Regions from separate parts of the Escherichia marmotae genome, predicted to be linked through region 4. Evidence: predicted binding sites of a transcription regulator. Region 4 holds the regulator's gene; each other region holds the start of a gene.
What was found. The regulator Fur, encoded in region 4, represses iron uptake genes when iron is present. The targets are predictions, from matches to a motif close to ATAATAATGAGAACNACTATCAA.
Positions count from the first base shown of each region.

Region 1: a site for Fur is predicted at 2,122-2,144, ahead of sufA (Fe-S cluster assembly scaffold SufA). Genes of this name have one in related genera too.
Region 2: a site for Fur is predicted at 4,228-4,250, ahead of sodA (superoxide dismutase [Mn]). Genes of this name have one in related genera too.
Region 3: a site for Fur is predicted at 3,690-3,712, ahead of bfd (bacterioferritin-associated ferredoxin). Genes of this name have one in related genera too.

Region 1 is NZ_CP025979.1:711,730-717,066, reverse strand. Features, by position in the region: gene sufC (Fe-S cluster assembly ATPase SufC) at 1-208, opposite strand, end outside; gene sufB (Fe-S cluster assembly protein SufB) at 218-1,705, opposite strand; gene sufA (Fe-S cluster assembly scaffold SufA) at 1,714-2,082, opposite strand; gene C1192_RS03830 (YdiH family protein) at 2,633-2,821, opposite strand; gene menI (1,4-dihydroxy-2-naphthoyl-CoA hydrolase) at 2,921-3,331, opposite strand; gene ydiJ (D-2-hydroxyglutarate dehydrogenase YdiJ) at 3,328-5,337, opposite strand, start outside.
Region 2 is NZ_CP025979.1:3,438,322-3,443,658, reverse strand. Features, by position in the region: gene cpxA (envelope stress sensor histidine kinase CpxA) at 1-402, shown strand, start outside; gene yiiM (6-hydroxyaminopurine reductase) at 517-1,191, opposite strand; gene C1192_RS17755 (dihydrodipicolinate synthase family protein) at 1,344-2,234, shown strand; gene kdgT (2-keto-3-deoxygluconate transporter) at 2,292-3,275, opposite strand; gene sodA (superoxide dismutase [Mn]) at 3,535-4,155, opposite strand; gene rhaT (L-rhamnose/proton symporter RhaT) at 4,440-5,337, shown strand, end outside.
Region 3 is NZ_CP025979.1:2,790,448-2,795,784, forward strand. Features, by position in the region: gene rplB (50S ribosomal protein L2) at 1-163, opposite strand, end outside; gene rplW (50S ribosomal protein L23) at 181-483, opposite strand; gene rplD (50S ribosomal protein L4) at 480-1,085, opposite strand; gene rplC (50S ribosomal protein L3) at 1,096-1,725, opposite strand; gene rpsJ (30S ribosomal protein S10) at 1,758-2,069, opposite strand; gene C1192_RS14525 (prepilin peptidase) at 2,448-2,915, shown strand; gene bfr (bacterioferritin) at 2,912-3,388, opposite strand; gene bfd (bacterioferritin-associated ferredoxin) at 3,461-3,655, opposite strand; gene tuf (elongation factor Tu) at 3,839-5,023, opposite strand; gene fusA (elongation factor G) at 5,094-5,337, opposite strand, start outside.
Region 4 is NZ_CP025979.1:1,774,837-1,780,173, reverse strand. Features, by position in the region: gene chiP (chitoporin ChiP) at 1-1,157, shown strand, start outside; gene C1192_RS09310 (ChiQ/YbfN family lipoprotein) at 1,207-1,539, shown strand; gene fur (ferric iron uptake transcriptional regulator) at 1,633-2,079, opposite strand; gene uof (fur leader peptide) at 2,072-2,158, opposite strand; gene fldA (flavodoxin FldA) at 2,368-2,898, opposite strand; gene ybfE (LexA regulated protein) at 3,090-3,383, opposite strand; gene ybfF (esterase) at 3,523-4,287, opposite strand; gene seqA (replication initiation negative regulator SeqA) at 4,472-5,017, shown strand; gene pgm (phosphoglucomutase (alpha-D-glucose-1,6-bisphosphate-dependent)) at 5,046-5,337, shown strand, end outside.

The sequences.
Region 1 (5,337 bases), 1.1 Mb from region 4:
ACTCAAGCAAATCTTTGCCTTTAAACTCAACCGTCCCCCCCGTCACTTCATAATCTTCGCGCCCGGCAAGCGTTGCCGATAAGGTACTTTTCCCCGAACCGTTTGGCCCCATAATGGCGTGAACTTCACCTGGACGAACGTCGAGGCTTAATCCGCGCAGGATAGCTTTATCTTCCACGCTGACGTGTAAATCTTTAATACTTAACATATTTATTCCTTATCCGACGCTATGTTCAAGACTGATGGCGAGGAGTTTTTGTGCTTCAACGGCAAATTCCAGCGGCAGTTCAGAGAACACATCTTTGCAGAAACCGTTAACAATCATCGAGATGGCGTCCTCTTCACTGATCCCGCGTTGCAGGCAATAAAACAACTGATCTTCGCCAATGCGCGACGTAGTCGCCTCGTGCTCCAGTTGCGCGCTGTTATTGCGACACTCGACATACGGGAAAGTATGCGCCCCGCAGTTAGCGCCAATCAGCATTGAGTCGCACTGAGTGAAATTGCGCGCATTGGTTGCCGTTGGCATGATTTTCACCAGGCCGCGATAACTGTTCTGGCTGTGCCCTGCGGAGATCCCTTTCGAGATAATGGTCGATTTGGTGTTCTTACCGATGTGGATCATCTTGGTGCCGGTATCAGCCTGCTGATGGCCACTGGTCAGCGCCACCGAGTAGAACTCACCGATTGAGTTATCGCCGCGCAGAATGCAGCTTGGGTATTTCCAGGTAATCGCTGAACCGGTTTCCGATTGCGTCCACGACATTTTACTGTTTTCTCCTTCACACAAGGCGCGCTTGGTGACGAAGTTGAGAATACCGCCAGTATTGTTATCGCCTGGGAACCAGTTTTGCACCGTGGAATATTTCACCTCGGCGTTTTTATGGATGATGACTTCCACCACCGCCGCGTGTAGCTGATAGCTATCTCGCACTGGTGCGGAGCAGCCTTCGATGTAGCTGACATAACTGTCTTCGTCGGCTATCAGAATAGTGCGCTCAAACTGCCCGGTTTTTTCTGCGTTAATACGGAAATAGGTCGAAAGTTCCATTGGGCAGCGCACACCTTTAGGTACATAAATAAACGTACCGTCGGAAGCTACTGCCGCATTGAGTGCGGCAAAGAAATTGTCATTACCTGGCACCACAGTGCCGAGATATTTCCTCACCAGTTCCGGGTGTTCATGAATCGCTTCGCCAAAGGAGCAGAAGATGATCCCTTGCTCTGCCAGTTTTTCACGGTAGGTGGTGGCAACCGAAACAGAATCGAAAATGGCATCCACCGCCACCTCTTTGCCTTCACGCACCGGTACGCCCAACTGCTCAAATGCCGCTTCCACCTCTTTACTTAAAAAAGCGTTCGCACCCGTTTGTTGCACGGCACCAGGTTCCGACGCACAAGTATCATCACAGTTACCGCACGATGGTGCCGAGTAATAGCTGTAATCCTGATAATTCAGCTTGTCATAGTGGCCTTTCAGCCAGTGCGGTTCTTCCATCTCCAGCCATGCGCGGTAGGCATTGAGCCGAAATTCCAGCATCCATTCTGGCTCATTACGCTTAGCCGAAATTGCGCGCACCACTTCTTCGTTTATGCCCTTAGCCAGCTCATCAGTGGCTAACTGGGTGAAGAATCCTTCTTTATAATTCAGTGGGCCGCCGGTCCAGGTTTTGACATCGTCAGTTGCTTCAGTATTACGAGACATAGTACCGCCTATACCCCAAAGCTTTCGCCACAGCCACATTCATTCTGGGCTTTCGGGTTGTGAAATTTGAATATCTGATTAAGTCCTTCGTGAACGAAATCGACTTCCGTGCCATCAATAAACGGCATCGCTTGCAGCGGGACGAACAACTTCGCGCCGTCGTGTTCAAACAGCAGATCGTCTTTGTCCGGCTCGCTGACGCTGTCGAGTACATAGCCAAAGCCCGCACAGCCCGTTTGTTTAACACCTAATCGCACGCCGACCATGCCCGACTGCTTCGCCACCAACTCACGGATGTGTGCTGCCGCTGCCGGTGTTAGCGTTAAGCCTTGCCAGGCGAAATCCTCTGGATTAAACGTTCCTGAATGCATGTCCATCGATTTACCTCACTTAAATCGCTTACCGCGGATAACAGCATGTTAGTGATAATGATTATCAGTTCAACCCAGCAAACGCAGGGGCTTTCCCGTAAAACATGCTTTTTGCCTGCATTTAATAAGCATAGACCCTGATTTGTGGGTTAACAGGTACGCTAAGAATTAGGTATCTCATTGTTAGATAATGATTATTATAGAAATAGAGTTAAGGCGGTGATGGAAAAGGAAAAGTTGTATCGAAAATGCCTATTTAAGGGATAGGTAAAAAAGTAGCGAGTTCAGAAATAAGAAAACCCTTAAGTCTGTTCGACACAGACTTAAGGGTTTCTACCCCATCCGGCGCTTATCTCCGGCACTCACAGTGGCTTAGCTCTTGAAGGGGCGATAAGAATAATCTCATAAGACCAGGCCGCCGTTTTAACACAAACTGCGATTTGTATTCTTTTTAAGCGAGATCAAGCGGGTAAAATAAGCAGCATTAAGGAAGCCGTCGAGCCTGGACGGAGGTTAATCCAGGTCGATTTGGCGAGCTTTCGGCATTACACCACAATCAATGCACGCCCAGACGCCAGGCGAAGTAGATTTCTTCTTTTAATTCAGCAGAAGAGAGTGTGAGCAGGTCAGCGAATTCAAGTTCTAATTGTTTCAGTCGTTTGAGATATTGGGCAGGAGAAAGATTGCTCTGGTCACGGCGTAAAAATTCCATAGCCAGTTGGGTGGGATCAAGTTGAGTAGACATAGCATCCTCGTTTGTAGACAAGACCTGCACAGTATACCACCGTTTACTGCGCAGATAATAACCAAAAACAATATGCGTCACATTTTTCTGGTGACAACGTCACAAAATGGCGGTCGTCAATCGTGACGAACAGCACAAACGCTCTTTCTCATCGAAGATTTCAATCTGCCAGACCTGGTGCCTTGAACCGAGATGCAGCGGTTTGCAAACGCCGCGAACCCGCCCTTCTCGCGCCGACCGGACATGGTTGGCATTGATTTCCAGACCAACGACTTTTTGCTCGCCTTCGGTACATAAATAACCGGCAACGGAACCGATACTCTCAGCCAGAACCACAGACGCCCCGCCATGCAGCAACCCAAAAGGCTGCTTCGTCCGCTGATCTACTGGCATTGTCGCTTCCAGCGTGTCATCACCAATATGTTCAAAGCGAATATCCAGTAACCCCACCATGTTTCCTTCACCCATGACATTCAGCGCCTCAAGGGTGATTTTACGTTTCCATATCATTTAATAATCTCCAGTAATGCCTGCACAGGATGGCGTACCCCCGTGCCTTCAACCCGTTTTACCTGGCTTCGGCAGGAATATCCGGTTGCCAGGCAGCGATTACGCGGCAGTCGCTGCATCGCCTGATGCCAGGATAACTCATAGATCCCGAGCGAATTTTTATGATTTTTCGCTTCATGTCCGTAAGTCCCCGCCATGCCGCAGCAACCCACACTGACATTTTCCAGCTTCGCGCCAAAACGGGCAAATATCGTGGCCCACTGCGCTGGCGCACCCGGCAAGGCGGTGACTTCGGTACAGTGGCCAAAGAAATACCACGGCTCGCCACTAACCGCTGCCACCAGCTGTGGCTGAAGTGCGTTTGCCAGCCATTCATTTGCCAGTAAGACCTGAAAATCACCGCGCTCCTCGCCCAGCGTCAGCTTATATTCGTCGCGATAACAAAGCACCAGAGCTGGATCGACGCCCACCATTGGCATTCCCAGCTTCGCCATGCGGTTGAGGAAGTCCGCCGTCTTTTTCGCTGTCTTTGCAAAACGATTGAGAAAGCCTTTGATATGCTGCGCTTTACCATTTGGTGAGAACGGCAGTAACACGGGCTGGAAACCTAATTTCTCGACCAGACGGACAAAATCCGCTACCACCTGTGCATCGTAATAACTGGTGAAAGGGTCTTGCACCACCAGCACCGTGCGTGCTTTCTGCTCAGCATTAAGCACTTCAAGCTGTTCCAGCGTCATGTTTGCCGAGCGATGCCCCACCATTTGTTGTTGCAACGACGGCACCGAAAGCAGCGGCAAGTCGACCATGCCGATATGTTTTTTCGACAGTTTGCGCACCAGCGGTTGGTTAATGAAGAAGTTAAACGTCTTCGGCGCTCGCGCCATCAGCGGCGCATAACTCTCGACCGTCGCCACCAGATGGTCACGCAGCGGGCGTAAATAACGGGTGTGATAAAGTTGCAGGAAACGAGAGCGGAACTCCGGCACATCAATTTTGATAGGGCACTGGGTTGAACAGGCTTTACAGGCCAGGCAGCCAGACATCGCCTCTTTGACTTCGTGGGAGAAGTCATACTCACCTTTATTGGCATGCCAGCTATTACGAGTGCGGGCAATCAACGTACGCAAACTGGCTCGCGTTTCAGGCAGTTCTTGTTCCAGTTTTAATGGGTCAACACCACGGTCAGCCAGCAAACGCAACCATTCGCGCACCAGCGTCGCGCGCCCTTTCGGTGAATGGATACGATTCTGGGTTATCTTCATCGACGGGCACATTGGGCTACGAGCATCAAAGTTGAAGCATAAACCGTTGCCGTTACATTCCATTGCCCCGCGCCACTGCTGACGAACTGCGATAGGGATCTGCCGGTCAAACGTACCGCGTTTCACCGCGTCTACTTTCATCATCGGCGCGTCGATACCTTCTGGCGGACAAATTTTCCCCGGATTAAGCCGATTATGCGGATCAAACGCCGCTTTAACTTTGCGCAGTTCAGCGAAAAGTTCCTCACCGAAAAACGCCGGGCTGTATTCGGCACGAAAACCTTTACCGTGCTCCCCCCACAACAAACCACCGTATTTCGCGGTAAGCGCCACCACGTCATCAGAGATTTGTTTCATCAAAATCTCTTGTTGCGGATCGCACATATCCAGCGCCGGACGGACGTGCAAGACCCCCGCATCGACGTGGCCAAACATGCCATAGCTTAAACCGTGACTGTCGAGCAGTGCGCGAAATTCAGCAATATAATCCGCCAGATGTTCCGGCGGTACGCAGGTATCTTCGGCAAATGGGATCGGTTTGGCTGCCCCTTTAGCATTGCCAAGCAGGCCAACAGCTTTTTTACGCATCGCATAAATGCGCTCGACTCCAGCCAGCTCACGACACACCTGCCAGCCGATCACGCCCGCTTGCTGGCTGGCGATCAGCTCATCCAGCCGCGCACAGAGTGCGTCTACCCGCTCGTCGATCAACGCCTCATCGTCCCCGGCAAATTCAACAAT
Region 2 (5,337 bases), 1.7 Mb from region 4:
GCGGAGCAGATGGGCAAGTCGTTTACCGTTAACTTCCCGCCAGGGCCGTGGCCGCTGTACGGCAACCCAAATGCCCTAGAAAGTGCGCTGGAAAACATTGTCCGTAATGCCCTGCGTTATTCCCATACGAAGATTGAAGTGGGCTTCGCGGTAGATAAAGACGGTATCACCATTACGGTGGATGACGATGGTCCTGGCGTTAGCCCGGAAGATCGCGAACAGATTTTCCGTCCGTTTTATCGCACCGATGAAGCGCGCGATCGTGAATCTGGCGGTACGGGTCTGGGGCTGGCGATTGTCGAAACCGCCATCCAGCAGCACCGTGGTTGGGTGAAAGCTGAAGACAGTCCGCTGGGCGGTTTACGGCTGGTAATTTGGCTGCCGCTGTATAAGCGGAGCTAAACACCGCGCAGGGCAGCTTTTATAAGCCGGATAAGGCGTTTACGCCGCATCCGGCATTTGAGCGGATGCCTGATGCGACGCTGGTTGCGTCTTATCAGGCCTACTCTCCGCTTTTTATTTTCCCCACAAACGCCGCGAAAAATCTTCAATCTTGCCGCTAAGTCGGCGCTTCTGCATCGTCCGCGTCCAGCTTTTCGACAGCCCGGCAGCGGAGAGTAAACGGTGATACTGCTCATCATCAAACGGCATATGCCACGCAATGGCTATTGCCTCCTGCACGGTGACATCACTGACGCGGGAAACCAACTCCAGCGGCGCATCTGCAGATATCAACCCCGGCGCAATCACGCTATATAACCAGCCAGTTTTTCCGGCATTTTGCATCAACTGCGCCATATCGCTGATGTCAAAATGATAATTGAGTTTAAAGCACGGTGACCGCGGTTGGGTAACCTGAATCAAAGCCTCGCCCCAGCGGAAAATATCGCCAATATAAACATTGCTTTCCGTCAGACCGTCGGTTGAGAGGTTTTCACCAAACGCAGGCGCAACAAACAAATCCGCCTGTTCCGGAAATTCCCGCGCCCAATAAAGATAATGTTCACGAGGATAGTGACACAGCGCCCTGTCTGGTCCACCATGAATTTTCTTCTCTGCCTGCTCGTCACCTTCCAGCCCCAGCTCTGTCAACATCAACTCGCCATCGACCTGGATTTTCGCAATCGCACTTGGACGGCTTTCCGGATATTCCCGAACCTTGCCTGCGTATACATCAACTGGATATCGCATCTGTTCCCTCTCCACCGAGAAATTTCCCCATTAGACCATATTTATTTTACGTCAGGCGCGCAAAATGAGAGCACGGTTCAAATGATGACGCCTTAGAAATGTTATCAATGAGATGAATTTGAAACGCCATTTCATTATAAGGAGTGTTCAACGTGACCGAGCAAACACAGTTTTCTGGCGTCTGGTGTCCTTCCATTACGCCAATGGATAAAGACGGTAATGTGGATCTTAACGGGCTGAAGCGACATCTGCAGCGATTAAGGGGAGCCAACATTGATGTGATATTGCTGATGGGCAGCATTGGTGAATTTGCCTCTTTCACCCTCGAAGAGAGACTCATGCTTATCCGCGAGGCGCGTACCATGAGCACATTAAAAATGGTCGCTAACGTTTCTTCCACCTGCACTCACGATGTACTGGTGATGGCACAAGAAGCGTATCGCACAGGCTATGATGCAGTGATGATCCTGCCGCCTTACTACTACGGCCAGACGGCGAAGCAATTATTAAGCTATTTCCGCCATCTGGGTCGCGAGTTACGGGGAAAATGGTTCGCATATAACTTCCCGGCGCGGACCGGTTGTGATTTAACCCCAGACCTGGTCGCCACGCTGGCGAGTGAATTTCCTCACTTTGCCGGGATTAAAGACACTGTCGATTGCCAGTCACACACCCGCAGCATGATTCAGGCAACACAGTCTGTTCGTTCTGATTTTGCTGTACTTTCGGGCTATGACGAGTATTACATTCCTAATCTGCTAGCCGGTGGCGCGGGGATAATATCCGGCCTGAACAACGTTATGCCGGAACTGTTTGTCGAAGCCCGTGAAACCTTCAAACGCGGCGACCTGGCGGCTTTACAAGAGATTCAGCAACAGATTGGCACTTATATGTCCATCTACGCCATTGGTGAGGATTTTGTCACTACTATCAAGACGGTGGTATCGCGTAAGTTTGGTTATTGCACTGGAGTATCACGCAATGCGGGTGGCGAGTTAAGCGAAAGTGAATGTCGAACAATTGACGAGGTCTTTGTCAGATAACGCAAGAAGCCGGATGACGACAAACCATCCGGCCCCTTGATTTAAATGAATGGGGGATTATTTCACCGCACCTAATATTTCGATCTTCGCCACTCTGGCTTTAACTTTACGCGACCAGACAGAAGTCAAAATCGGCACCAGAATCGAAGTCACAATCACCGACGTTGCCACCAGTGAGGTTGCTGCTGGAGCCATAGGTTTAAAGGCCGGGATCATTTCTGCAATCAGTACCGGCGTAGCCACCGCAGCACCGGCAGAACTGGAAGCCGCAATTCCGGCAGTACCATCGCCACCACCAATCAACTTATCAGCAATAATCAATGGAATACCGGTCACGACAATCACCGCCACACCCAGCAAGATCCCCAGCAAACCAGTCTGAGCAATCACGGTTAAATCAATGGTATTGCCCAATGCAAAGGCAAAGAACGGGATCAGCGTCTGGACTGCTTTGCTGAAAAATTCTCGCAACTCAGGGTCAAGGTTCCCTAACGCAAAGCCTACGAGGAAAGGTAATACCGCACCGACAAAAACATGCGGTTCGAACGAGGCAATTCCGGCGGTTCCCAGAATAATCATCGTCATGAGCGGCCCGGACTCCAGCGACATCAACACAAACGCTCCGGCCTCTTCTTTGGTGCCATACTGTTGCATGATCGAAGCGTAAAGCCCGCCGTTGGTCATATCCATTGCCGCCACCAGCGCCAGCGTTGAAAGTCCGGCAAAGAATCCGACTTCAACGCCATGTTCGGGAATAATGCGCGAGGCAATTGCCGCAACCACCCATGCAACAGCAATTTTGGTTACCACCAACGTGCCGGATTTACGCAACACCGTTCCCGTCGCGCTTAATTTGATCGACGCCCCCATGCAGAAAAACCACACCGCCAGAATCGGCACCGTGCCGGTAATCATCCCGTTAGTGAATGAGCCAAAGTATTTTCCCGCCCCTGGCGAGAAGGTGTGACACAGTGCGCCAAGGAACAACGGGATGAGCATCATCCCCCCTGGGATTTTCTCTATCGTGCGTTTTATCTGCATTTTCATCACCTATCGGCATATTTTTATAGGCTGATGCATACGTCCTTCACGGTGCATCAGTGTTGATGGAAACGAAGATAGACATTCAACAGAGCAATAAAAGTGATCAAAACCACACCAATTGAAACGTTGTTTTATTTTTATAGGATCATTGTTTTTATTTTGAAATTGATCACAAAAAAACCACCGCTATCTGCGATGGTTTGTTTTTTATGCTGGCAAATGGCGTTAACGCCTCATTGCAGCAGGCAATATGCGATTATTTTTTCGCGGCGAAACGTGCCGCTGCTTCGTCCCAGTTCACCACGTTCCAGAACTCTTTAATGTAGTCCGGACGGCGGTTCTGGAATTTCAGGTAGTAAGCGTGTTCCCACACATCCAGACCCAGAACAGGGAAGCCGGAAGCGCCAGAGATAGCTTCGCCCATCAGCGGGGAGTCCTGGTTAGCAGTAGAAACCACCGCCAGTTTATCGCCTTTCAGCACCAGCCATGCCCAGCCGGAACCAAAGCGGGAAGCTGCCGCTTTCTCAAATTCTGCTTTGAAGTTATCAACGGAACCGAAATCACGTTCGATAGCCGCTTTCAGATCGCCCTGCAGGGTGGTGCCTTTTTTCAGGCCTTTCCAGAACAGGCTGTGGTTAGCATGGCCGCCTGCGTTGTTGCGCAAAACGGTTTTCTTGTCTGCTGGCAGTTGATCCAGCTTAGTGATCAGCTCTTCAACCGGCAGGTTGGCAAATTCTGGCAGGCTTTCCAGCGCCGCGTTAGCGTTGTTGACGTAGGCCTGATGGTGTTTGGTGTGGTGGATTTCCATGGTCTGCTTATCGAAGTGCGGTTCCAGGGCATCGTAAGCATACGGCAGGGATGGCAGGGTGTAGCTCATATTCATCTCCAGTATTGTCGGGCGGCCGATTGTTAATGCCGCGTAAGCAGTTGGTTCATTATAGTTAATTAAATGATATTGAAAATGATTATCAATGCCGTACTTTTCGTAAGGATATGGTTTTGCAGGAAAATGCCAGAGATGTGAGCCAAATCACCCACTTAATGCCGTGATTGCCAGTAAATCGGCAACGGCGGCAACAGGCGAAAGGTTAATCGACAGCACGATTTTTACACTCATCTCGTCGGAGATGTGACGCGACGAAAAATGATGAGGATAAGAAAATGAGTAACGCGATTACGATGGGGATTTTTTGGCATTTGATCGGCGCGGCCAGTGCAGCCTGTTTTTACGCTCCGTTCAAAAAAGTAAAAAAATGGTCATGGGAAACCATGTGGTCAGTCGGTGGAATTGTCTCGTGGATTATTCTGCCGTGGGCTATCAGCGCCATGCTACTACCTGATTTCTGGGCATATTATAGCTCGTTCAGCCTCTCTACCTTGCTGCCGGTATTTTTGTTTGGCGCAATGTGGGGGATTGGTAATATCAACTACGGCCTGACCATGCGTTATCTCGGCATGTCGATGGGGATAGGTATCGCCATTGGCATTACGTTGATCGTCGGTACACTGATGACGCCAATTATCAACGGCAATTTCGATGTGTTAATTAATACCGACGGTGGGCGAATGACGTTGCTCGGCGTGCTGGTAGCGCTGATTGGCGTGGGAATTGTGACCCGCGCCGGGCAATTGAAAGAGCGCAAAATGGGCATTAAAGCCGAAGAGTTCAACCTGAAAAAAGGGCTGGTACTGGCGGTGATGTGCGGCATTTTCTCTGCAGGGATGTCCTTTGCGATGAACGCCGCAAAACCAATGCATGAAGCGGCTGCCGCGTTGGGTGTTGATCCATTGTATGTCGCTCTGCCAAGCTATGTTGTCATCATGGGCGGCGGCGCGATTATTAACCTCGGTTTCTGTTTTATTCGTCTGGCAAAAGTGAAAGATTTGTCGCTAAAAGCCGACTTCTCGCTGGCAAAACCGCTGATCATTCACAACATATTGCTCTCGGCGCTGGGCGGTTTGATGTGGTATCTGCAATTCTTTTTCTATGCCTGGGGTCACGCCCGCATTCCGGCGCAATATGACTACATCAGTTGGATGCTGCATATGAGTTTCTACG
Region 3 (5,337 bases), 1.0 Mb from region 4:
CGATATGACGAGTGGTGATACGGCCATTGTTGTTACGACCACCGGATTTGCTGTTTTTTTCCAGCAACGGAGCAAAAGGTTTGCCCTTGTGCAGCTCAGGGTTAACCACTTTAACAACGTGGCGACGACCCGGAGATGTCGGTTTACATTTAACAACTGCCATTGTATTACTCCTCCGACTTACTCAGCGCCGCCAACGAAGTCCAGGTTCTGGCCTTCTTTCAGGGTGACGTAAGCTTTTTTCCAGTCGCTACGACGACCGATACGCTGTCCGTGACGTTTAACTTTCCCTTTAACAACCAGGGTGTTAACGACTTCGACTTCGACTTCAAACAGTTTCTGCACAGCAGCTTTGATTTCTGCTTTGGTCGCGTCTTTAGCAACTTTGAGCACGATGGTGTTAGATTTTTCCATCGCAGTAGACGCTTTTTCAGAAACGTGCGGTGCACGCAGCACCTTCAGCAGACGTTCTTCACGAATCATGCCAGCATCTCCTCAACTTGCTTAACAGCATCAGCAGTCATTACGACTTTGTCGAAGGCGATCAGGCTAACCGGGTCGATACCAGTTGCATCGCGTACGTCAACCTTGTGCAGGTTGCGCGCAGCCAAGAACAGGTTCTCGTCCAGCTCACCGGTGATGATCAGCACATCTTCCAGAGCCATGTCTTTCAGTTTCTGTGCCAGCAGCTTAGTTTTCGGTGCTTCTACAGAGAACTTCTCGACAACGATCAGACGATCCTGACGTACCAGTTCGGACAGGATGCTTTTCAGCGCGCCGCGGTACATCTTCTTGTTAACTTTTTGACTGTGGTCCTGCGGACGAGCAGCGAAGGTCACGCCACCAGAACGCCAAATCGGGCTCTTGATAGAACCAGAACGCGCACGGCCGGTGCCTTTCTGGCGCCACGGTTTTTTACCGGAACCAGTTACTTCAGCACGAGTCTTCTGAGCACGAGTACCCTGACGAGCACCGGCTGCATAAGCAACAACAACCTGGTGAACCAGCGCTTCGTTGAAATCACGACCGAAGGTAGTTTCGGAAACAGTCAGCGCGCTCTGCGCGTCTTTCAATACTAATTCCATTGCTATCTCCTTACGCCTTCACAGCTGGTTTAACGATCAGGTCGCTACCGGTTGCACCCGGGACTGCACCTTTCACCAGCAGCAGGTTGCGCTCAGCGTCAACGCGTACTACGTCAAGGCTCTGAACGGTTACACGTTCGTTACCCATCTGACCTGCCATTTTCTTGCCTTTGAACACTTTGCCCGGAGTCTGGTTCTGACCGATAGAACCCGGTACGCGGTGAGACAAGGAGTTACCGTGAGTAGCATCCTGGGTACGGAAGTTCCAGCGCTTAACGGTACCTGCGAAACCTTTACCTTTAGAGGTGCCAGTTACGTCAACTTTTTTAACGTCAGCAAACAGTTCAACGCTAATGCTCTGACCTACAGTGAACTCTTCGCCTTCAGCCAGGCGGAATTCCCACAGACCACGGCCAGCTTCTACGCCAGCTTTAGCAAAGTGGCCAGCTTCAGGCTTGGTCACACGGTTAGCTTTTTTAGCACCGGTGGTTACCTGAATAGCACGGTAGCCATCGTTAGCCAGGTCTTTAACCTGAGTAACGCGGTTTGCTTCAACTTCGATTACGGTTACTGGGATAGAAACGCCGTCTTCTGTGAAGATACGGGTCATACCCACTTTTTTACCGACTAAACCAATCATTGTTTCAACCTCTCAATCGCTCAATGACCTGATTAACCCAGGCTGATCTGCACGTCTACACCGGCAGCCAGATCCAGACGCATCAGAGCATCAACGGTTTTCTCGGTTGGCTCAACGATGTCAACCAGACGCAAGTGAGTACGGATTTCGTACTGATCACGCGCGTCTTTGTTGACGTGCGGAGAGATCAGAACAGTGAAGCGCTCTTTGCGTGTCGGCAGCGGGATCGGACCACGGACCTGCGCACCAGTGCGCTTGGCAGTCTCGACGATTTCCGCGGTTGCTTGATCGATCAGACGATGATCAAACGCTTTCAGGCGGATACGGATTCTTTGGTTCTGCATGAGACCAGAGCTCCAATTATTTTATAAACGAAAATGATTACTCCTCAGACCCATTACGATTGATGGGAGAGTGTAACCGTTCTTACGTAGCTCCCCGATTGGGAGCATTGTTAGGTAGCCAAAATCAGCTAACTGAGGTTCAGATTGAACCTGCTGTCAACTACGACAAGCCCGCGCATTATACGTAAATCTGAGCCTGACGCAAGCATCGCGTAGAAATTAATCGTAGTGAGCATATTGCGAACTACATTCCACCAAATATGTAAGGTTGTGAAGAGAGAATTTTTCGCCGGAACCAGGTTAACAAAGTCGGCAATTCTTTGTTGCTGATTATCTGGACTTATTCGAAGGTGATACTCCATTTACAGAGGATGCTTTATGGATGTCACCTTTCCTTTTCTGATTTTATACATTTGTTTATCGTCCCTGCTTTTTTTCTATGATGCAAAACATGGCTTGCTGCCTGACAGGTTTACCTGCCCATTACTCTGGTCCGGGCTTCTTTTTTATCAAATTTGTCACCCTGGCGGTTTAGCCGATGCGTTATGGGGGGCCATTATCGGTTACGGTGCATTCGCCATTATCTACTGGGGTTATCGCATACTGCGCCATAAAGAAGGATTAGGCTATGGCGATGTGAAGTTTCTCGCAGCCCTCGGAGCCTGGCATACATGGGCATTTCTGCCACGGCTGGTTTTTCTTGCTGCGTCATTCGCCTGCGGAGCTGTTGTTATTGGTGTGCTCATGAGGGGAAAAGCATCATTAAAAAACCCGCTGCCTTTCGGACCATTTCTGGCGGCTGCGGGTTTCGTTGTAGGCTGGGATAGTCTGCTGACGGGCAGTTAATCATTAACTTTAATTTGTGATTGCAGGTAATTCTGTAGGCCTATTTTATCAATGAGATCAAGTTCAGTTTCTAGCCAGTCAATATGGCCTTCTTCATCAGCAAGAATTTCGATCATCATATCGCGGCTGACATAGTCACGGACATTGTCGGCGTAGGCGATGGCCTCACGAAGATCCTTTGCCCCTTCCAACTCTAAACGCAGGTCGGACTGCAGCATCTCTTCGACATCTTCACCTATTCCCAGCTTACCCAGATCCTGTAAATTGGGGATTCCTTCTAAGAATAAAATACGCTCGATATATTTATCAGCGTGTTTCATCTCATCGATGGATTCATGGTATTCGACGTTATTAAGGCGCATCAGGCCCCAGTTTTTAAACATCCGGGCATGAAGAAAATACTGATTGATTGCGACAAGCTCATTTCCCAATAGTTTATTGAGATAATTTATGATTTTAACATCACCTTTCATTTTATAGTCCCTCCGCTTCCACTATTAGAGCGTAGATGGGGCTAGCGGGATGTCAAAAAATAAGCGCGGGCTTCAGGCAATCTCTTTAAATTCGGGCATCTGCATCAACTCATCCTGCATCACTTCGCGTGCGGCGCGAATGCACTTACCACATTGATTTCCCACAGGAATAAACTTACGTAATTGTTGAAAAGACTGAGGATGAAATTGACGTACCGCCTGACGAATTTTTTTGTCACTTACACCATTACACAAACAAACGTACATGATTACTCCCGTTCAAATTCTGCGCAAAGTGTAAATGAGAATAGTTATGATTACAATAGCACAATTTTATTTGCACCACGGTACAGCGAGCAAGAATTACGACTAAATATTTCCAGAATAAATTACGGGCAGCAAAAAGGGCGCCGAAGCGCCCTTTTCAATTCAAAACTAATTAACGAGTAATTAGCTCAGAACTTTAGCTACAACGCCCGCGCCAACGGTACGGCCGCCTTCACGGATTGCGAAACGCAGACCGTCGTCCATCGCGATCGGGTGGATCAGGGTAACAACCATTTTGATGTTGTCGCCCGGCATTACCATCTCTACGCCTTCCGGCAGTTCGATAGTACCAGTCACGTCAGTAGTACGGAAGTAGAACTGCGGACGGTAGCCTTTGAAGAACGGAGTATGACGGCCGCCTTCATCTTTGGACAGAATGTACACTTCAGATTCGAACTTGGTGTGCGGCTTGATGGTGCCCGGCTTAGCCAGTACCTGACCACGTTCGATTTCTTCACGTTTGATACCACGCAGCAGAACACCTACGTTCTCACCAGCACGGCCTTCGTCCAGCAGTTTGCGGAACATTTCAACGCCAGTACAGGTAGACTTCTGAGTCTCTTTGATACCAACGATTTCAACTTCTTCGCCAACTTTGATGATACCGCGTTCCACACGACCGGTAACAACAGTACCACGACCGGAGATGGAGAATACGTCTTCGATCGGCAGCAGGAACGGCTTGTCAATCGCACGCTCTGGTTCCGGAATGTAAGAATCCAGGAAGCCAGCCAGTTCCAGGATTTTCGCTTCCCACTCTGCATCGCCTTCCAGCGCTTTCAGTGCAGAACCACGAACGATCGGAGTGTCGTCGCCCGGGAAGTCGTACTGAGACAGAAGTTCACGAACTTCCATTTCAACCAGTTCCAGCAGCTCTTCGTCATCAACCATGTCGCATTTGTTCAGGAACACGATGATGTACGGAACGCCTACCTGACGACCCAGCAGGATGTGCTCACGGGTCTGCGGCATCGGGCCGTCAGTCGCAGCAACAACCAGGATCGCGCCGTCCATCTGAGCAGCACCAGTGATCATGTTTTTAACATAGTCGGCGTGCCCCGGGCAGTCTACGTGTGCGTAGTGACGGGTCGGGGTGTCGTATTCAACGTGAGAAGTGTTGATGGTGATACCACGAGCTTTTTCTTCCGGCGCGTTATCGATCTGGTCGAATGCACGAGCAGCACCGCCGTAGGTTTTAGCCAGTACGGTGGTGATTGCAGCGGTCAGAGTAGTTTTACCGTGGTCAACGTGGCCGATAGTACCAACGTTAACGTGCGGTTTTGTACGTTCAAATTTTTCTTTAGACACGGCTATATTCCTTACTATAGTGCTCTCCCCTTCAGGAGAGAGCACGGGACTTTGGTATTAACCCTGAGGCTTATTTACCACGGGCTTCAATTACGGCCTGAGCAACGTTACTCGGCGCTTCATCATACTTCAGGAATTCCATAGTGTATGATGCGCGACCTTTAGTCAGAGAGCGCAGCTGAGTTGCATATCCGAACATTTCAGACAGCGGTACTTCAGCGTGGATCTTAACGCCAGTAACTTCAGATTCCTGACCTTTGAGCATACCACGACGACGGCTCAAGTCACCGATAACGTCACCGGTGTTCTCTTCA
Region 4 (5,337 bases):
CGGATATGTTCGGCCTTGATATTGCTGCGTTTACGGCGATTGAAATGGCGGAAAATGGCGACAGTTCACACCCGAACGAAATCGCTTTTTCGAAAAGTAATAAAGCCTATGACGAAGACTGGTCAGGCGATAAAAGCGGTATAAGCCTGTATAAAGCAGCGGCCAAATTTAAATACGGTCCGGCGTGGGCGAGAGCAGGTTATATTCAGCCAACCGGTCAGACGCTGTTAGCGCCGCACTGGAGCTTTATGCCGGGTACTTATCAGGGCGCGGAAGCCGGGGCTAATTTTGATTACGGTGATGCTGGTGCGTTGAGCTTCTCCTACATGTGGACCAACGAATATAAAGCGCCGTGGCATCTGGAAATGGATGAGTTTTATCAGAACGATAAAACCACCAAAGTTGATTACCTGCACTCCCTCGGGGCGAAGTACGATTTCAAAAATAACCTCGTGCTGGAAGTGGCATTTGGTCAGGCTGAAGGGTATATCGATCAGTATTTTGCTAAAGCCAGCTACAAATTTGATATCGCCGGTAGCCCGCTAACTACCAGCTACCAGTTCTACGGTACGCGCGATAAAGTTGACGATCGCAGCGTCAACGATCTTTACGACGGCACCGCCTGGCTACAGGCGTTGACCTTTGGCTACCGGGCGGCTGACGTAGTGGATTTGCGCCTGGAAGGCACCTGGGTGAAAGCTGACGGTCAGCAGGGGTACTTCTTACAGCGTATGACCCCAACCTACGCTTCCTCTAACGGCCGCCTGGATATCTGGTGGGATAACCGTTCTGATTTTAACGCCAACGGCGAAAAAGCGGTCTTCTTCGGCGCGATGTATGATCTGAAAAACTGGAATCTTCCAGGTTTCGCCATCGGCGCTTCTTACGTTTACGCCTGGGATGCCAAACCCGCTACCTGGCAGAGCAACCCGGATGCGTTCTACGACAAGAACCGGACTATTGAAGAGTCTGCATACAGCCTGGATGCGGTCTACACCCTTCAGGATGGTCGCGCCAAAGGTACGATGTTCAAGCTGCACTTCACCGAATACGATAACCACTCCGATATCCCGAGCTGGGGCGGCGGTTACGGCAACATCTTCCAGGATGAGCGTGACGTGAAGTTTATGGTTATCGCGCCATTCACTATCTTCTGATGTCCGACGCGGCAGGTTTTTCGCCTGCCGCACGTTTGAGGAATTTGCTATGAAGAAACTGATTCTCATCGCCATGATGGCATCGGGGTTGGTGGCCTGTGCGCAATCAACCGCGCCACAGGAAGATAGTCGTCTGAAAGAGGCGTACAGCGCCTGTATTAATACCGCACAAGGCTCGCCGGAAAAAATTGAAGCCTGCCAGAGCGTGTTAAACGTGCTGAAGAAAGAGAAACAACATCAGCAGTTTGCCGAGCAGGAAAGTGTGCGCGTGCTGGATTATCAGCAGTGTATTCAGGCAACGCAAACCGGTAATGATCAGGCGGTGAAAGCCGATTGTGATAAGGTCTGGCAGGAAATTCGCAGTAATAACGCTACGCAGTAAAAAACAAAAAGCGAGAGCTGTAACTCTCGCTTTTCTTATTTCTCTTTATAAAAAAGCCAACCCGCAGGTTGGCTTTTTCTCGTTCAGGCTGACTTAATTGCCTTCGTGCGCGTGCTCATCTTCGCGGCAATCGCCTTCGGCGCAGTGACCGTAAAGATAGAGACTATGGTTAGTCAGGCGAATGCCGTGTTTTGCGGCAATTTCACGCTGACGCGCTTCGATAGATTCATCACTAAATTCGATAACCTTGCCGCAATCGAGGCAGATCAGGTGATCGTGGTGATGTTGCTGGGTCAGTTCAAATACGGATTTACCGCCTTCAAAATTGTGGCGGGTGACGATACCGGCGTCGTCAAACTGGTTCAGTACGCGATATACGGTAGCCAGACCAATTTCTTCACCCATATCGATCAGACGTTTGTACAAATCTTCCGCACTGACGTGATGGTTGTCCGGCTCCTGAAGAACTTCCAGGATTTTTAAGCGTGGAAGCGTTACTTTCAGGCCAGCTTTCTTTAGGGCGGTATTGTTATCAGTCATGCGGAATCTGTCCTGTTACTAAGCGATTCACTTCATTAAAAGAAGTGACAGAATTTGCTCTTGAGATAATGCGTATCATTATAGAATTGCCATGCCTAAATGAAAACTACAAGTCCCTGGCAAATATTGTTAATAAAAACGTGGCTTAGCTTACATTTACATCGGTAAGGCCACTTCAACACTGGAACATTGTACAGGTACAACGGCAAAAGTTACAAATTTGTAGCAATTATTTTGATTGGCATTATCTATTAATACGGCGTAGACATGAGTCTACGCCGCATCACATCAGGCGTTGATAATTTCGTCGAGATGCAGCTCTTCAGAAATTTGTTTCACCCATTTTTCCACGCGTTCGGCGGTCAGTTCCGGCTGACGGTCTTCGTCGATAGCCAGACCGACAAAGTGGTTGTCATCCGCCAGACCTTTTGAGGCTTCGAAATGGTAGCCCGCAGTTGGCCAGTGACCAACGATGGTAGCACCACGCGGTTCGATGATGTCACGGATAGTGCCTAACGCGTCGCAGAAATATTCTGCGTAATCTTCCTGGTCGCCACAGCCAAACAGTGCAACCAGTTTACCATTGAAATCAATCTCTTCGAGAGTCGGGAAGAAGTCGTCCCAGTCACACTGCGCTTCGCCGTAGTACCAGGTTGGGATGCCCAGCAGCAGAATGTCATAAGCTTCCAGATCTTCTTTGCTGCTTTTTGCAATGTCATGGACATCGGCAACGTCTTTACCAAGCTGTTTTTGAATCATTTTTGCGATATTTTCGGTATTACCGGTGTCGCTGCCGAAAAAGATGCCAGTGATAGCCATGAGTGAAATAACCTCTTGAAACTTATTGAAATGGGGGTGGCAAATTGCCCACGGATAAAGGCAATCATAGCAGAACAGGCAGTCTTGCGGAATCAGCAAACTCGCAGGACTGCACACTGTGCTACACAATTTTTTTGTCCAACTTCAAGTTACATGGGCTGTAACCCGAATTATTTGAGTAAAGGATGGGATCAGACGATGCCCTGACTACGCAGCGCCGCGAGTTGTTGCATCAACATCTCTTCGATCAGTTCGCTACGGCTCATATTACGCGACTCTGCCAGCTCGTTCAGCGCCTCGACAGCTTCTGCATTCAGCTTCAGTTCGACACGCTTAAGACCACGTACTTTGTCGCGTTTTAGCTGGTTGCGTTTATTAATACGCAGCTGTTCATCGCGCGAAAGCGGATTGGTTTTCGGTCGTCCCGGTCGACGCTCGTGCGCGAACAGATCTAATGTCGTACGGTCCGTTTGTTCTTTGGCCATGATCTTGGTGACTTCGGGGGAAACAATCAGCCAGGCGTCTGCCCGGATGGATAGCGCGCCATAATACATCAGCGCGATGAGTCACGCCAACGCCCACGCGCGGAAAGCGACGCAGACGCTGGGTTTTTAATCAGTTGCATTAATCATTGAGATAGCGGCGGATGGCGCGCAGCACTGCATCAGGTTTTTCTGCGTGTACCCAGTGACCCGCACCTGCAATCACATGCGCCCGTGCCTGCGGAAATTGCGCCAGTAAATCATCACGATATTGTTCAGTAACATACGGCGAATTACCACCGGGGATAAATAGGGCGGGGTGATCCCACGCCGGGATTTTCTCCCAACCCACAATATGCGGATACTGATCCCACAACACCGGCACGTTAAAACGCCATTCGCCGTCAACGTAGGATTTCAACAGAAACTGAATCACCCCTTCTTCATTCAGATGCTGACGCATCACCGTCGCCGCCTGTTGACGTGTTTGTGCGTCAGATTCGCTGACCGCGTTGATGGCCGCGAAAATCTCATCATGACGGCGCACGTGATAATCGACGGGCGCAATATCGATTGCCACCAGTTTATCGATGCGATCAGGGGCCAGCGCGATGAGCGCCATTACTGCTTTGCCGCCCATTGAGTGGCCAATAAATGTCGCCTTATCGATCTGCTGAGCATCCAGCGTATCCAGCAGATCCTGCGCCATCGCCGGATAATTCATCACAGGATCGCGCGGTGAAAGTCCGTGGTTACGCATATCCACCTGGATGATATCGTGGTCGCTCACCAGGTCACGTGCCAGCACGCCGAGGTTGTCGAGACTACCAAACAGACCATGAACAAGGACGATGGGAGAATTATTGTGCTGATTTTGTGTAGATTGCGCGCGGATATTCAATTTCATGGCAAAGTTCTTTTTTTCGCGAAGTCGGGTTAGGGTATTATGTTGACCATTGTGCCACAGGGCTGCAACAAATAAGGTTTAATCCGAGTTTTTCTGCAAGCTAGGCTTGACGCTATCCGCTGCCGGGATTTATTCATATACTCCTGGCGACTTGTATTCAGCTAAGACACCGCACTGGATTAAGATGAAAACGATTGAAGTTGATGATGAACTCTACAGCTATATTGCCAGCCACACTAAGCATATCGGCGAGAGCGCATCCGACATTTTACGGCGTATGTTGAAGTTTTCCGCCGCATCACAGCCTGCTGCTCCGGTGACGAAAGAGGTTCGCATTGCGTCGCCTGCTATCGTCGAAGCGAAGCCGATCAAAACGATTAAAGACAAAGTACGCGCAATGCGTGAACTTCTGCTTTCCGATGAATACGCAGAGCAGAAGCGTGCGGTCAACCGCTTTATGCTGCTGTTGTCTACACTATATTCTCTTGACGCCCAGGCGTTTGCCGAAGCAACGGAATCGTTGCACGGTCGCACGCGCGTTTACTTTGCGGCAGATGAACAGACGCTGCTGAAAAATGGTAATCAGACCAAGCCGAAACACGTGCCAGGCACGCCGTATTGGGTGATCACCAACACTAACACTGGCCGTAAATGCAGCATGATTGAACACATCATGCAGTCGATGCAATTCCCGGCGGAATTGATTGAGAAGGTTTGCGGGACAATTTAAAACAACGTTGCAGATAAAGGACAAAGCAATGGCAATCCACAATCGTGCAGGCCAGCCTGCACAACAGAGTGATTTGATTAATGTCGCCCAACTGACGGCACAATATTATGTACTGAAACCAGAAGCAGGGAATGCGGAGCACGCGGTGAAATTCGGTACTTCCGGTCACCGTGGCAGTGCAGCGCGCCACAGCTTTAACGAGCCGCACATTCTGGCGATCGCTCAAGCGATTGCCGAAGAACGTGCGAAAAACGGCATCACTGGCCCTTGCTATGTGGGTAAAGATACTCACGCCTTGTCCGAACCTGCATTCATTTCCG